One region of the Lactobacillus sp. UMNPBX6 genome, then DNA from elsewhere that is predicted to be linked to it. Evidence: predicted binding sites of a transcription regulator. Region 1 holds the regulator's gene; the other holds the start of a gene.
The links. The regulator LexA, encoded in region 1, represses DNA repair genes until DNA is damaged. The targets are predictions, from matches to a motif close to CNAACANNTGTTNG.

Region 1 (6,581 bases):
AATATATTCGTAGTTTGTGAATAATAATATCGTGGAACTCATGTGAAACTGCAAATTAAAATCACAAAGTCACTTTAATATGCAGTGATAGCATTGATAATATAATAAATCTGAATTGTGAAGTAAATTTCACAAACAGAGATATTGAGTGTGGAATTAAAGCGAAAGCCGCCATTTATCCACAATGGCGGCTTTTAATTGATATTAAATTGATTACATTATACTATATTTAATTTAGATGTAAAATAATTTTGACTAATATTATAATTAATATATCAGAAATAGAAACAGGTGAGATGATTGAATTATCCTAAAGAATTACTGGCAGAAGTAAAAGAGAGATCAAAGGGCATGCGTTTAGAAGGAATTAATTCAGGAAGTGGCCCAAGACATCCCTTGCTAATGATCGTAGGCGAAGCGCCAGGACGCAATGAAATCGTTAATAATATTCCATTTAGTGGTGACGCCGGAAAGGAACTGGATAAATCACTAAAGCAAATTGGTTTATCACGAGATCAAGTTTATATTACTAGTGCTGTTCGTAGCCGCCCTTTTAGTGTGAAAAAAGTTTTTAGTAAACGAGAAAATAAAGAAGTAATTAAAAGACCAAATCGTAAACCTACTAAGAAAGAAGTGTTAGCACATGCTCCTTTTTTAGACTATGAAATGCATTACGCAGATCCACAAGTCATTGTTGCTTTAGGTAACACCGGATTAGAGCGACTGCTTGGCCCAGGTCATAAGATTTCTGCTGAACATGGTAAGGTTATTGAGAATACACCAATTCTTGAACTTAATGAAGCTAAAGATGGATATGTTTGCTCGAAAAAGAAATATACGGTTATTCCAGAATATCATCCTGCGGCTGTATTTTATAATCGTAAATTAAGTGATGATATTGTAAAAGATTGGGAAGCAATAAAACCTTACATCGATAAAGAAAGAGAAAATAATGAGTAATGAAACTTTTTTAATCCCTATTAGACAAAATAATGATTTATCCGATATTGCTCTTAATGAGTTGCGAATGGATTTGGATGAGCATCCCTTGCACCAAAGAGCTTATGCAGAGCTAGCCTATTTACCGGGTAACAGCCGTAAATATAGTCTTAACAGTGTAAAAACAATTGATAGCCCATTAAGAAATAAAAAGATCTTATTTTTAGGTTCTTCTGTCACATTTGGTTTTGGTGCATTAGGGGAATCTTTTGTAGACTACTTATGGAAAAAAGATGGCATTGCTGCTATTAAAGATGCAGAAAATGGCACTACTTTGGTAGATCAAGATGCCAGTTATCATGGTGATTCTTATGTTGTTCGTTTTAAGGAAAATCTTAAAACATCAATTGATATGTTGGTTTTGCAACTTTCTACTAATGATGCGCGTACAAACCAGAAGCTGGGAGAAATTAGTCAAAATGACCATTTTGATGTAAAAACAATTATCGGTGCGATGGAATATATTATTAGTCAAGCTCTGACTACATGGCATTGTCCAATTTTGATCTATACAAATCCTTATTTTGAAAGTGATTTGTATAATCAGATGGTAAAAGCAACACATCAATTAGCTAAAAAATGGAATATTAAAGTTCTGGATTTATATAATGATCCGAATTTTAAAGACCAACCTGCTCTTTATATGGCAGACGAAATTCATCCGACCCGTGCAGGTTATTTAGAAAAATGGCTGCCAGTTTTTGAAAATAAATTAACTGAAATTTTGACGAAAAAATAAACCCAAGCTTTTTGCTTAGGTTTAAATATTAATCGATATTATTTCTGTAAAGGCCAACTACTTTACCTAAAATACTTACTTTGGATAAGATAATTGGTGCCATTGTATCATTTTCTGGTTGTAAACGGTAGTGATCGTTCTCTTTATAAAAGCGTTTAACTGTAGCTTCATTTTCATCAGTCATGGCTACGACAATTTCGCCGTTATTAGCGGTATTTTGCTTTCTGACAATGACGCTGTCACCGTTTAAAATTCCCGCATTAATCATACTCTCACCGTGAACTTTTAACATGAAGAGTTCACCAGCATCGTTTTCAAGATCAGGTGGAAGTGGGAAATATTCATCTATGTCTTGAACTGCTAAGATAGGTTGACCAGCAGTGACCACACCAACAACTGGGATTTTCTTTGGCTTAATGCCCAATTCCTTTTTACCTTCATCGGTAATTTCAAGTGCACGAGGCTTAGTTGCATCCTTGATTAAAAGACCTTTGCGTTCTAAGCGGGCTAGATGACCGTGAACAGTAGATGTAGAAGAAAGTTTGACCGCAGCACAAATCTCTCGCACTGTTGGTGGAAAACCACGGCGTTCTACAGTATCATAAATATAGCGTAAAATTTCTAGTTGTTTAGTATCGTTGTTTTTCTTAGACATAATTTTTCTCCGTTATTGTAAAAAAGATAGTATTTATGATTATTTTAACAAATAAATAGCATAATCTCAAACAAATGTTCTATAAAAAGCATCTTTTTTTATTGTATAAAATACGGTAGACTAAAGATTGTTAATGTGAGGTGAATATAAAATGAATAAAGATGCAATGAGTAAAGAAGAAGAAAAAAAGGTAACTGATCGAATTAATGAACTTTACCATAAGAAAGAAAAGGAAGGCTTAACTCCCGAAGAGGAACAAGAACGTAAAGAACTTCACAAAAAATTCCTTGCCAACTTCAGAGCTGCATTTAAGCAAGACGTTGAAAATATGGTAATTATCGATAAAAACGGTAAAGAAGTAACCTCAGAAAGAGCAAAACGTGCTCAAAGAAGAAAAGGTCTTAGAAAAGATTAATTAAGCCTTTTAAAAAAGTGAAAAATTATGTAAGATATTATTGTTAGTTAGATGGAGGATATAATATGAATTTAGGTTTAGCAATATTTTTGATTATTATTGCACTTTTAGTTGGTGCAACAGCAGGTTTTTATGGTGCAAGAGCATACATGAAGAAATACTTTAAGGAAAATCCTCCTATTAGTGAAGATATGATCGTTGCTATGATGTCTCAAATGGGACAAAAGCCTTCTAACAAGAAGGTTCATCAAGTAATGAACATGATGAAGCATCAACAAAAGTAATTATTAGATTATTTTGTGTTGTTAAGGCGAAGGATTATTCCTTCGTCTTTTTCGGTGTTCTTTTTAAAGAATGGAGTGAGTAAATGAACATATTTAAAAAACTGGGTTGGTTTTTTAAACAAGAAAGGAAACGTTATATTATCGGAATTACTTTTCTTGCTTTAACCTCTTTGGCCAACTTAATTCCGCCAAGAGTATTAGGACTGATGGCGGATCAGCTGGATCAAGGTCACATCTCGTGGGGGCAATATGGGATGTTGATTCTAGCTGTTTTGGCTGCCGCCTTCGTTTTATATATTTTGCGCTACTTTTGGCGTAAGCAAATTTGGGGCGGGGCCGCAGAACTAGAACGACAAGTGCGTTCTAAACTGTTCGACCACTTTATGATCATGGACAGAACATTTTATCAGCGCCACCGAACCGGTGACTTGATGGCCCATGCAACTAACGATGTGACTTCTATTCAAAACGTAGCCGGTGATGGCGTTTTAACTTTAGTCGACTCTCTTGTCATGGGATTATCAACTATGATTGCCATGATCATTTTCGTTGATTGGAGACTGACTATCGTTGCTTTATTGCCACTGCCATTTTTGGCACTAGGTGCTTGGAAGCTTGGGGGTCGTTTGCATGATGCTTTTGATAAGTCACAGGCGGCTTTTTCACGTTTGAATAATAAGACCCAAGAATCCGTTTCAGGCATCAAGGTGCTGAAGACCTTTGGTCAAGGAAAAGAAGATACTCAGGCCTTTGACAAAATGGTCGATGACACAATTAATATCAATAAAAAAGTGTTTGTATGGGACTCCTTATTTGATCCATTGGGTACGGCAATTATCGGTGCAACCTATGTAATTACCATTATTTATGGTGGACTTTTAGTTACAAATAAAGTGCTATCGATTGGTCAGCTCGTTTCCTTCATTGCCTATATTGCCAACATGGTTTGGCCGATGTTTGCGATTGGTTATTTGTTCAATATTTTGGAAAGAGGTAGTGCGAGCTACGACCGTGTAGAAAAGCTACTTTATGAAAAGCCTTTAATTACTGATGCCCACGCTGATCAAAGTATTAGGGCTCAAGACTTACAAGGTGATTTGCATTTTGATATTAAGTCGTTTGCTTATCCTGATGAAAAGGATATTCCAGTATTAAAGAACATCGATTTCACCTTAAAACCTGGTCAAACTTTAGGTTTAGTAGGTCGTGTAGGTGCTGGTAAAACGACAATCATTCAGCTGCTATTGAGAGAATTCGACCAATATGACGGTGAAATCACCTTAAATGGCATCAATATCAAGAAAATTCCGCTTAAAGTTTTACTTAGCCAAATATCTTATGTTCCCCAGAACAACTTCCTCTTTTCAACGAGTATTGGTAGAAATATTGCTTTCTCAGAGGCAGATGCAGGCAAAAATGAGATTGCGGTAGCTGCTAAGAAGAGTGATTTGCACGATGATGTTTTACAAATGCCACAGGGCTATGAGACTTTAGTCGGTGAAAATGGACTTTCACTTTCTGGTGGTCAACGTCAAAGAATGTCCATTGCCCGTGCTTTGCTTAAAGATAGCCAAATTTTGATTTTGGATGATGCTTTATCAGCGGTTGATGCAAAGACTGAAACCGAAATTCTAACTTCTTTGAGAAATGAAAGAAAAGATAAGACCACGATGATTGCGGCACATAGATTGACATCGGTCATGGATGCCGATTTGATCTTAGTCTTAAAAGACGGTCAAATTATTGAACGAGGCAATCACCAAGATCTGCTCAAAGAAAATGGCTGGTATGCGGAAATGTGGCGTAGACAAGAATTGCAAGCAAAGGTGGGTGAAGATGTAGATGAATAATGAAGAAAAGCAAGAATCAGTGTGGTCTAAGGCAATCCCATTTAAAGAGCAGGTAGCGATTTTTAAACGTTTGATGGGCTTTGTTAAACACTTCAAGTTTGAAATGACCATTGCCTTGATTGGCGCCTTCTTAGTCAGCATTATCAATATTTTGCTTCCGCGTGGATTGCAATATTTCTTAGACAACTTTTTGCTTAAACAAAGTGCAACTGTCCAAATTATTCTGTTTGCGGGTTTGCTTTATGCAGTAGGTTCCATTTTAAAAGCGGTCATTCAGTTTACTTACCAATATTTCTTTGCTTTGGGTTCTGAAAAGACCTTGGAAAGCATTAGAAGAGCGCTTTATCGAAAATTGCATAAGTTAGGGATGCGCTATTTTGACCAAACTCCTGCCGGTTCAATCGTTTCAAGAGTTACTAACGATACGATGACTCTTAGCAACTTCTTGACTGTGCTTTCAACTGTAGTAATTGGTGCTTTTTCTGTGGTTACAGCATTGGTCGCAATGTTTACTACGAACGTGATTGCGGGCTGGATTGTTTTAGCGTTTGTGCCAATTTTGCTCTTTGTTATTTGGCTCTATTCGCAAAAGAGTTCGCGGCTTTATCGTAACTATCGTGAACGGTTGAGTAGAATTAACGCTAACTTGAATGAGTCAATTGAGGGCGTCTCGATTATTCAGCAGTTTAACCAAGAAAAGAGAATGACCAACCAATTTGAGGGTGAAAATGGTGGGTTGATGAATACGCGTTTCAACATGATCCGTATTAACTCATTGCTGCTTTCGCCTTTGACTAGTTTGCTTTATTCATTGGCTTTAGCCGTAACGTTGATGTATTTCGGTTTTCCATTGCAGGCAACATTTGTGCCAGCTGGTGTGGTATATGCTTTCTCACAATACTTATCACAATTGTTTAATCCAATTTCAACTATGATGGACCAGATGACATTCTTCCAAGATGGTATCGTAGCCGGTAAGAGAATCTTTGCGATTTTAGATGATGAACAATATGAGCCAAAGCAAGATGCACAAGAAGGGCTTACTATTAGCCGCGGTAAGATTGAATTTAAGCATGTTAGTTTTTCTTATGACGGTAAAAATGAAATCTTGCATGATATTTCATTCGTAGTAAATTCAGGTGAAACTTTAGGTATTGTGGGTCATACTGGCTCTGGTAAAAGCTCGATTATCAATGTAATGATGCGCTTTTATGAATTTGGTAAGGGCGAGATCTTAATTGATGATATAGATATCAGAAAATACCCTAAAGAAGAATTGCGTAAAAAGCTGGGGCTTGTTTTGCAGGAACCATTCATGTTTTATGGTGATATTTCTTCTAATATTCGTTTATATAATAAGAATATTACCGATGAACAAATTAAAGACGCAGCTAAGGCAGTTCAAGCAGATCAATTTATTGAAAAGATGCCAGGTAAATATCACGCAAAGGTAATTGAAGGCGGCGAAGAATTAAGTCAAGGTCAGCGTCAATTAATTTCTTTTGCTAGAACATTGGTTACAGACCCTAAAGTTTTGGTATTGGACGAAGCCACAGCTAACGTTGATACCGAAACTGAAACTATGATCCAACAGGGACTTAAACGTTTACGTAAAGGTAGAACAACTTTAGCGATTGCT
Region 2 (6,581 bases), on a different contig from region 1:
ATACTATACCACACAAATACGCTCAACAGCGCGAATTCTGGGTTTTACAACATTAATTTTACAGTTTGTGCTTGGGGTAATGTCAACCCTGCTGCACGCAAATCATCCACTGATGCTTCTTTAATTTTCTTCAAGGAACCAAACTTGCGCAATAACTTATTCCGGCTCTTGGGTCCAATTCCCTTAATTGAATCTAACCGGCTAGATAAAGCATTTTTAGCATGTCTTCTACGGTGAAAAGTGATGGCAAAACGGTGAACTTCATCCTGAATTCGAGTCATTAAATAAAAGCCTTCAGATTTTGGATTCAACGGTATTAGTTTTAATGGCACGCCGTTAATCGGATCACCAAACAGCAAATGGTTAGTCCGGTGTTTGTCATCCTTTACCATACCCGCTACCGGAATATTTAAATTAAGCTCATTACGCAAAACATCCTCACAAGCATCAACCTGAATTTGACCACCGTCCATCAAAATCAAATCTGGCATCTTCTTATGTTCGCGCAATAAACGACCATATCGACGGCGAACAACTTCACGGGTATTGCGAACTTCATCGCCTCCGTTTTGATGTTCAACTTCGCCTTTTAACTTATATTTACGGTAAGCCGTTTTATCAGGTTCTCCATCTTTGAATACTACTAAAGCAGAAACTGGATCTGCTCCTTGAATGTGCGAGTGGTCAAAACTTTCAATAATGTGGCCATATGGCAAGCCTAGTGCATCGAAGATTTCTTTTTGGGCACCTTTGGTCTTACGGTTGCCTAGTTCTAATAATCTAAACTTATCGTCTAACTTCAACTTAGCATTGTCTTTAGCCATATCAAGCAAGGACTTCTTTTGACCACGCTGAGGAGTTCTAACCGGTACTGTTAAAACCTCTGCTAAAGTAGCATTATCAAATCCTGCTGGAATCAATACTTCTTTAGGAAGAACACGGTTTTTTTGACCATAAAATTGCACAATAAAAGAAGTAAAGGCGTCTTCTGGATCAGTGGTGTCAGTCAATGGAAACATGCGCGTCTCACGCCGCAATAATTTGGCCTGACGCAAGAAGAAAATCTGAATAGAAATCCATGATTTATCAACATAATAGTTAAAAATATCACGTTGAGTATTATCATTAGAAATAATTTTCTGCTTTTCAACAGTTTCTTCAATATATTTTAACTGATCACGTATCTCCGCAGCTCTTTCAAATTCAAGCTGTTCAGAAGCCTGCTCCATTTTTTGAGTTAAATCTTGCTTAACTGCACCGATATCTCCATTCAAAAAACGTTTGATCTTTTTAATCTGCTCATCGTACTCCTTTTGAGGAACCTTTTTAAAGCAAGCACCTAAGCATTGCCCCATATGATAATAAAGACATGGGCGTCCTTGATAACCATGACAGCGTCTTAATGGAAAAACTTTTTGAATAAACTTCAAGGTAGCCTGTGCAGCATAGACATTGGGATAAGGCCCAAAATAGTAGCCACCATCTTTACGTACAATACTTGTTAAACGTGTCTGAGGATCATGTTCCCGTGTAATTTCAATATACGGATAGCCTGTCCCTTGCTTTAATTGCACATTGTAATATGGTTGGTATTTCTTGATTAAAGTAATTTCTAATAAAAAGGCTTCTTTGTCTGTAGAAACAGTAATGATGTCATAATCTCTAATTTCACGAACAAGTTCTGCCCTTCGTCCTACTTGTTTGCTTTTAAAATAAGAACGTACTCTATTTTTTAGATTTTTAGATTTGCCAACATAAATAACCGTACCATTAATATCTTTCATCAAATAACAGCCCGGTTTCTCTGGCAAAAGTTTTAATTTATTTTCAATTAATTGTGTTGCCATTATTCTCATCCTAACAAAAATTCGTATGTAATAGTGTACCACAGCTTTTTTAAGAAGATATTAACTTTGCTCACAAGCCATAGCTATTTATATCAAAATTTGCTAAATTAAATGTACATTGATATAGAAATATAAAGGATACATGATGACTAATTTTGTTTTTGACTTAATCAACCAATTTGGCTACATGGCCATCAGTTTTCTAATTGCTATCGAAAACGTTTTTCCGCCAATTCCTTCCGAAGTAATTCTTTCTTTCGCTGGCTTTGCTACACACCACTCACAAATGACAGTTGTGGGAACAATTATTGCCTCTACTATTGGTGCAGTACTTGGAGCCTTAATTTTATACGGTGTTGGTTGGTTCCTAAATGAAGAACGTTTAGAACGCATCATAGATCACAAAGCGTTCAAAATGCTTGGCTTTAAAAGAGGAGATGTACAAAAGGCCATTAATTGGTTTGATAAGTATGGCACAGGCGCTATTTTCTACGGACGCTGCATCCCTGTCGTACGAAGCTTAATCTCTATTCCAGCAGGAACCGCAAAAGTAAAAATGTCTAAGTTCTTAATTTACACTACCTTAGGAAGCTTAGTCTGGAATACAATTTTAGTAGCTTTAGGTTCATACATGGGAGAAAAATGGCAAGTTATTGTTACTATCTTTGAAGAATACTCTTTAATCATTGCCGGCTTAAGTGTGGTCACAATGATCTGCTTTTCATTCAAGTGGTACAAACAAAAAATTAAGAATTAACACAAAAAGTCCTATTTATTGCAAAATAGGGCTTTTTATTCTTCAAAAAATTAAAAATATAATGTAAAATTAATCTAACTTTATTTTAAGGGATGATGTAATGAGATTTAATATTTTAAGAAAACAAAGCATTCAAAATTATCTGGGTAAAGATATTAAATTTGCCAAGACAATGAATGCAGTAGACTTAATGTCCCTCGGGGTAGGTGCTGTAATTGGTACTGGGATTTTCATCTTACCAGGAACAGTAGCCGCTACCCTAGCCGGGCCAGGTGTAAGTTTATCATTCGTAGTAGCTGCTATAGTTTGTGCGCTTGCAGGGATGTGTTACGCCGAATTTGCTTCAGCTATTCCAGTTGCTGGTAGTGCCTATTCATACGGGAATATTGTGTACGGTGAATTTGCCGGCTGGATTATCGGTTGGGCTTTAATTCTTGAATACATGCTCTCTGTAGCTACAGTAGCCGCTGGTTGGTCCTCTTATTTCAGCTCTTTTATTAGTCCATTCGGCCTCAAAATTCCCCATGCCGTTTCAGGGCCAATGGATCTAAGTCATGGTGTTTATTTTGACCTAGTGTCCGTTTTAATCATTCTCTTGATCAGTATTTTGCTTTCTCGAGGAATGAAAAATTCAATTAAGATCAATATCGTAGCAGTATTTATCAAAATTGCTATTATCTTAATTTTCATCTTTGCCGGCTTACACTTTATTAAACCAGCAAATTATCATCCATTTTTGCCATATCATTTTTCAGGCGTAATCAAGGGAGCAACCACGGTTTTCTTTGCCTTTCTTGGATTCGATGTAGTTTCTTCTTCCGCTGCCGAAGTTAAAAATCCTAAGAAAAACATGCCACTAGGAATTATTGGTACTTTAGCAATTGCAGCTCTGCTATACTTTGGCGTATCAATTGTCTTAACAGGAATGGTTAACTATACCAAATTAAACGTTTCTAACCCTGTTGCTTTTGCTTTACAATACGTTCACCAAAATTGGGTGGCAGAATTGCTGTCATTTGGGGCAATGCTCGGAATGGCTACTATGATGTTGACTATGATTTATTCAAGTTCTCGTTTAATTTATGCCATGGCTAGAGATGGCCTGCTTCCAACTACTTTCAGCAAGTTAGACAAAAAACACAATTCTCCTCAAAACGCATTAGTAGTAGTAACTATTATTATTGCTCTTGGTGCAGCATTCTTCTCAGTAGATCAATTAGCTAACTTGGTTAACTTCGGTACTCTTTTTGCCTTTACGTTAGTATCTTTCGGTATTTTAAAACTAAGAAAAAGAACAGATATTACCAACGATGGCTTCAAAGTTCCAGGTTATCCATACTTACCTATTATTTCTGGTTTAATCTGTATCTTTATGATTTGTCATTTAAGTTCTGAAGTATATCTAATGGCTGTCATTTGGCTAGTAACTGGAACTGTTATTTACTTTGTCTACGGCTACCATCACAGCCAACTCGATCATGACTAACATACCCAAAATTATGTAAAATAAAAACAGCAATTTCAAAATTGCTGTTTTTTTATATTGTCTCTAATTAATTTGATTGATGGCTTTGCCATCCTTAAAGAAGGATAAAACATTATTGGCTGCTTCTTTAGATAAATTAAATCTAGCAACATGAGTAGCTGAACCAACATGTGGAGTCATAATTACATTGTCCATCTCCACTAATTCTTGTCTAGGATGTGGCTCATTTTCAAAGACATCTAATGCTGCACCAGCAATTTCATCATTCTTTAAAGCAGAAATCAAAGCGTCACTATCAACTAAAGAACCGCGAGCTACATTGATTAAAAATGCAGTGTCCTTCATTTGTTTAAACACATCGGCATTAATAATGTGGTAAGTTTCATCGGTTGCAGGAGCATGTAAACTTAAGAAATCAGCATTCTTAATTAATTCATCAAAGTCAACATACTTAGCATCAAGTTCCGCTTCAATTTTTTCATCAAGTTGATGACGATTATGATAGATAACCTTCATCCCCAATGCCTTAGCAAAACGAGCAACTTGCTGACCGATTCTACCCATGCCTAAAATTCCCAAGGTTTTGCCTTCGATTGAATAGCCTTGATTATCATATTCATCAGCATTTAAAAATACGCCTTCACATAAAGTATGATCATAGTAACGAATTCGACGTGCAGAAGCTAAAATCATTGTTAGAGCTAATTCAGCAGTTGGACGCAGAACACTTTCAGGACAATTTGAAACTACAATTTCCTTTTCCTTTGCATATTCCGTATCTACATGATCAAAGCCAACACCATATGTTGAAATTATTTTTAAATTCTTGGCTGCGTCGATCATTTGCTTATCAAAAATCATCTTAGCAACAATTACACCATCATATTCGGCGATATGATCTAAAACCCATTGGCGATCATCATCTGGACGATGACATACAGGTCCAATAGTTATATCACATACTTCTTTTAAGTATTCTTTTCTTAAGTCAAGATACTACTAATTTGTTTAAATTAACATCTATTTTGCAAATTTATTAATTGCAAGAGCTACGCCATCATGATCACAATCAGCGGTTACGGCATCGGCATGCTCTTTAGTATAATCAACTGCATTGCCCATTGCCACTCCGACACCAGCATATTCTAGCATGGGTGCATCATTTGCCTGATCACCTAAAGCCATAACATTTTTGGGAGCGATTTTCAAATAATCGCACAGTCTTCTTAGTCCAGTCCCCTTATCAACTCCGGCTGCAGTCGCTTCATAATAAAATGGCTCAGTTTTAGAAAAAACTACCCGATCCTTCATCTTTTGAAATAATGGACTCGTAATTTTACTATCTAAGTAATCTGGATCATCAATATACATACATTTAATAATTGGAATGTGGCGCATCTCTTCTTGAGTTCGATAAGACACTTCTAATTTAACTACACGCGAATTATAAATTGTATAATGTCCTAAATCTCGATTAGCTGTGTAAATTCGATCTAGGCTTACGCTGTGAAAATGCAAGTTCAATTTACGTGCAATTGCTTCAAGATCAATATAATCATCATATTTCAAGCCTTGTTTGAAAATAACCTGACCATTGGTTGATTCAACTACTGCCCCATTAAAACTGACCACATACTCATTATCTTGCTTATTTAAGCCTAGTTCATCTAAATACCGCTGTGCACCAGATAGAGGACGACCTGTACAAATAACTATTTGTTTACCTTTATCTCTAGCAACCAAAACGGCTTCTTTAACTGCTGGCGTTATTTCTTTTTTAGAATTAACTAAGGTCCCATCAATATCGATTGCTATTAATTTTATTTCGCTCATTTTTCTTTCTTAAAATAAATAAGTATCGTTTATCGCGATACTTATTAAACAGCTACATTTTGGTCATTCTCCTTGAACTTGACCAATTTTTTCATATCCTCATCACTAATTTGAAAATTGATATTCAAATTTTCTTTCATTTCCGCAACATTATCGCTCTTTGGCAATACAATGCATCCAAGCTGTAAATCAAAGGCTAACATTAATTGAGCCGGACTTACATTATATTTCTTTGCATATTTATTTATTTTCGGATCTTTAAGTAATCGTCCATGTGCTAATGGTGAATAAGCTTCAATTTTAATATCCAAATCATTGCAATATTTCATCAAATCCATTGGTACCTTATTAATATGGACCTCAATTTGATTAACTACAGGCTTTATCGTGCCATTATTGACAATGTTTGCCACGTCTTCTTGCAAAAAATTAGATATGCCAATTGATCTAACCTTACCTGCTTTTACAGCTTCCTCCATTGCACGCCAATTTTCTAGATTTCCTTCAAAATGGCGGTCGTTGGTTCGATTTACTTCAATCCAAGGTTTTGCGGTGAATGAATAAGCAATAAATCAATATACTTCAAGCCAAAACGGTCTAAGGCTTCGTCTATCGCTTCCTTAGTACCTTCATAGTCTTTAACCGCAGTTGGCAACTT

Region 2: uvrC (excinuclease ABC subunit UvrC) is a predicted target of LexA. The motif match lies at 1,862-1,875, and genes of this name have one in related genera.

The regions. Positions count from the first base shown of each region.
Region 1 covers NZ_PCZD01000001.1:17,250-23,830, forward strand. The annotation lists gene CP357_RS00075 (uracil-DNA glycosylase) at 301-960, shown strand; gene CP357_RS00080 (SGNH/GDSL hydrolase family protein) at 953-1,738, shown strand; gene lexA (transcriptional repressor LexA) at 1,767-2,393, opposite strand; gene CP357_RS00090 (DUF896 domain-containing protein) at 2,545-2,808, shown strand; gene CP357_RS00095 (YneF family protein) at 2,874-3,092, shown strand; gene CP357_RS00100 (ABC transporter ATP-binding protein) at 3,176-4,942, shown strand; gene CP357_RS00105 (ABC transporter ATP-binding protein) at 4,935-6,581, shown strand, end outside.
Region 2 covers NZ_PCZD01000002.1:437-7,017, reverse strand. The annotation lists gene uvrC (excinuclease ABC subunit UvrC) at 45-1,847, opposite strand; gene CP357_RS00390 (DedA family protein) at 1,993-2,604, shown strand; gene CP357_RS00385 (APC family permease) at 2,705-4,090, shown strand; partial or broken gene CP357_RS00380 (NAD(P)-dependent oxidoreductase) at 4,154-5,044, opposite strand; gene yidA (sugar-phosphatase) at 5,111-5,923, opposite strand; partial or broken gene CP357_RS00370 (aldo/keto reductase family protein) at 5,968-6,581, opposite strand, start outside.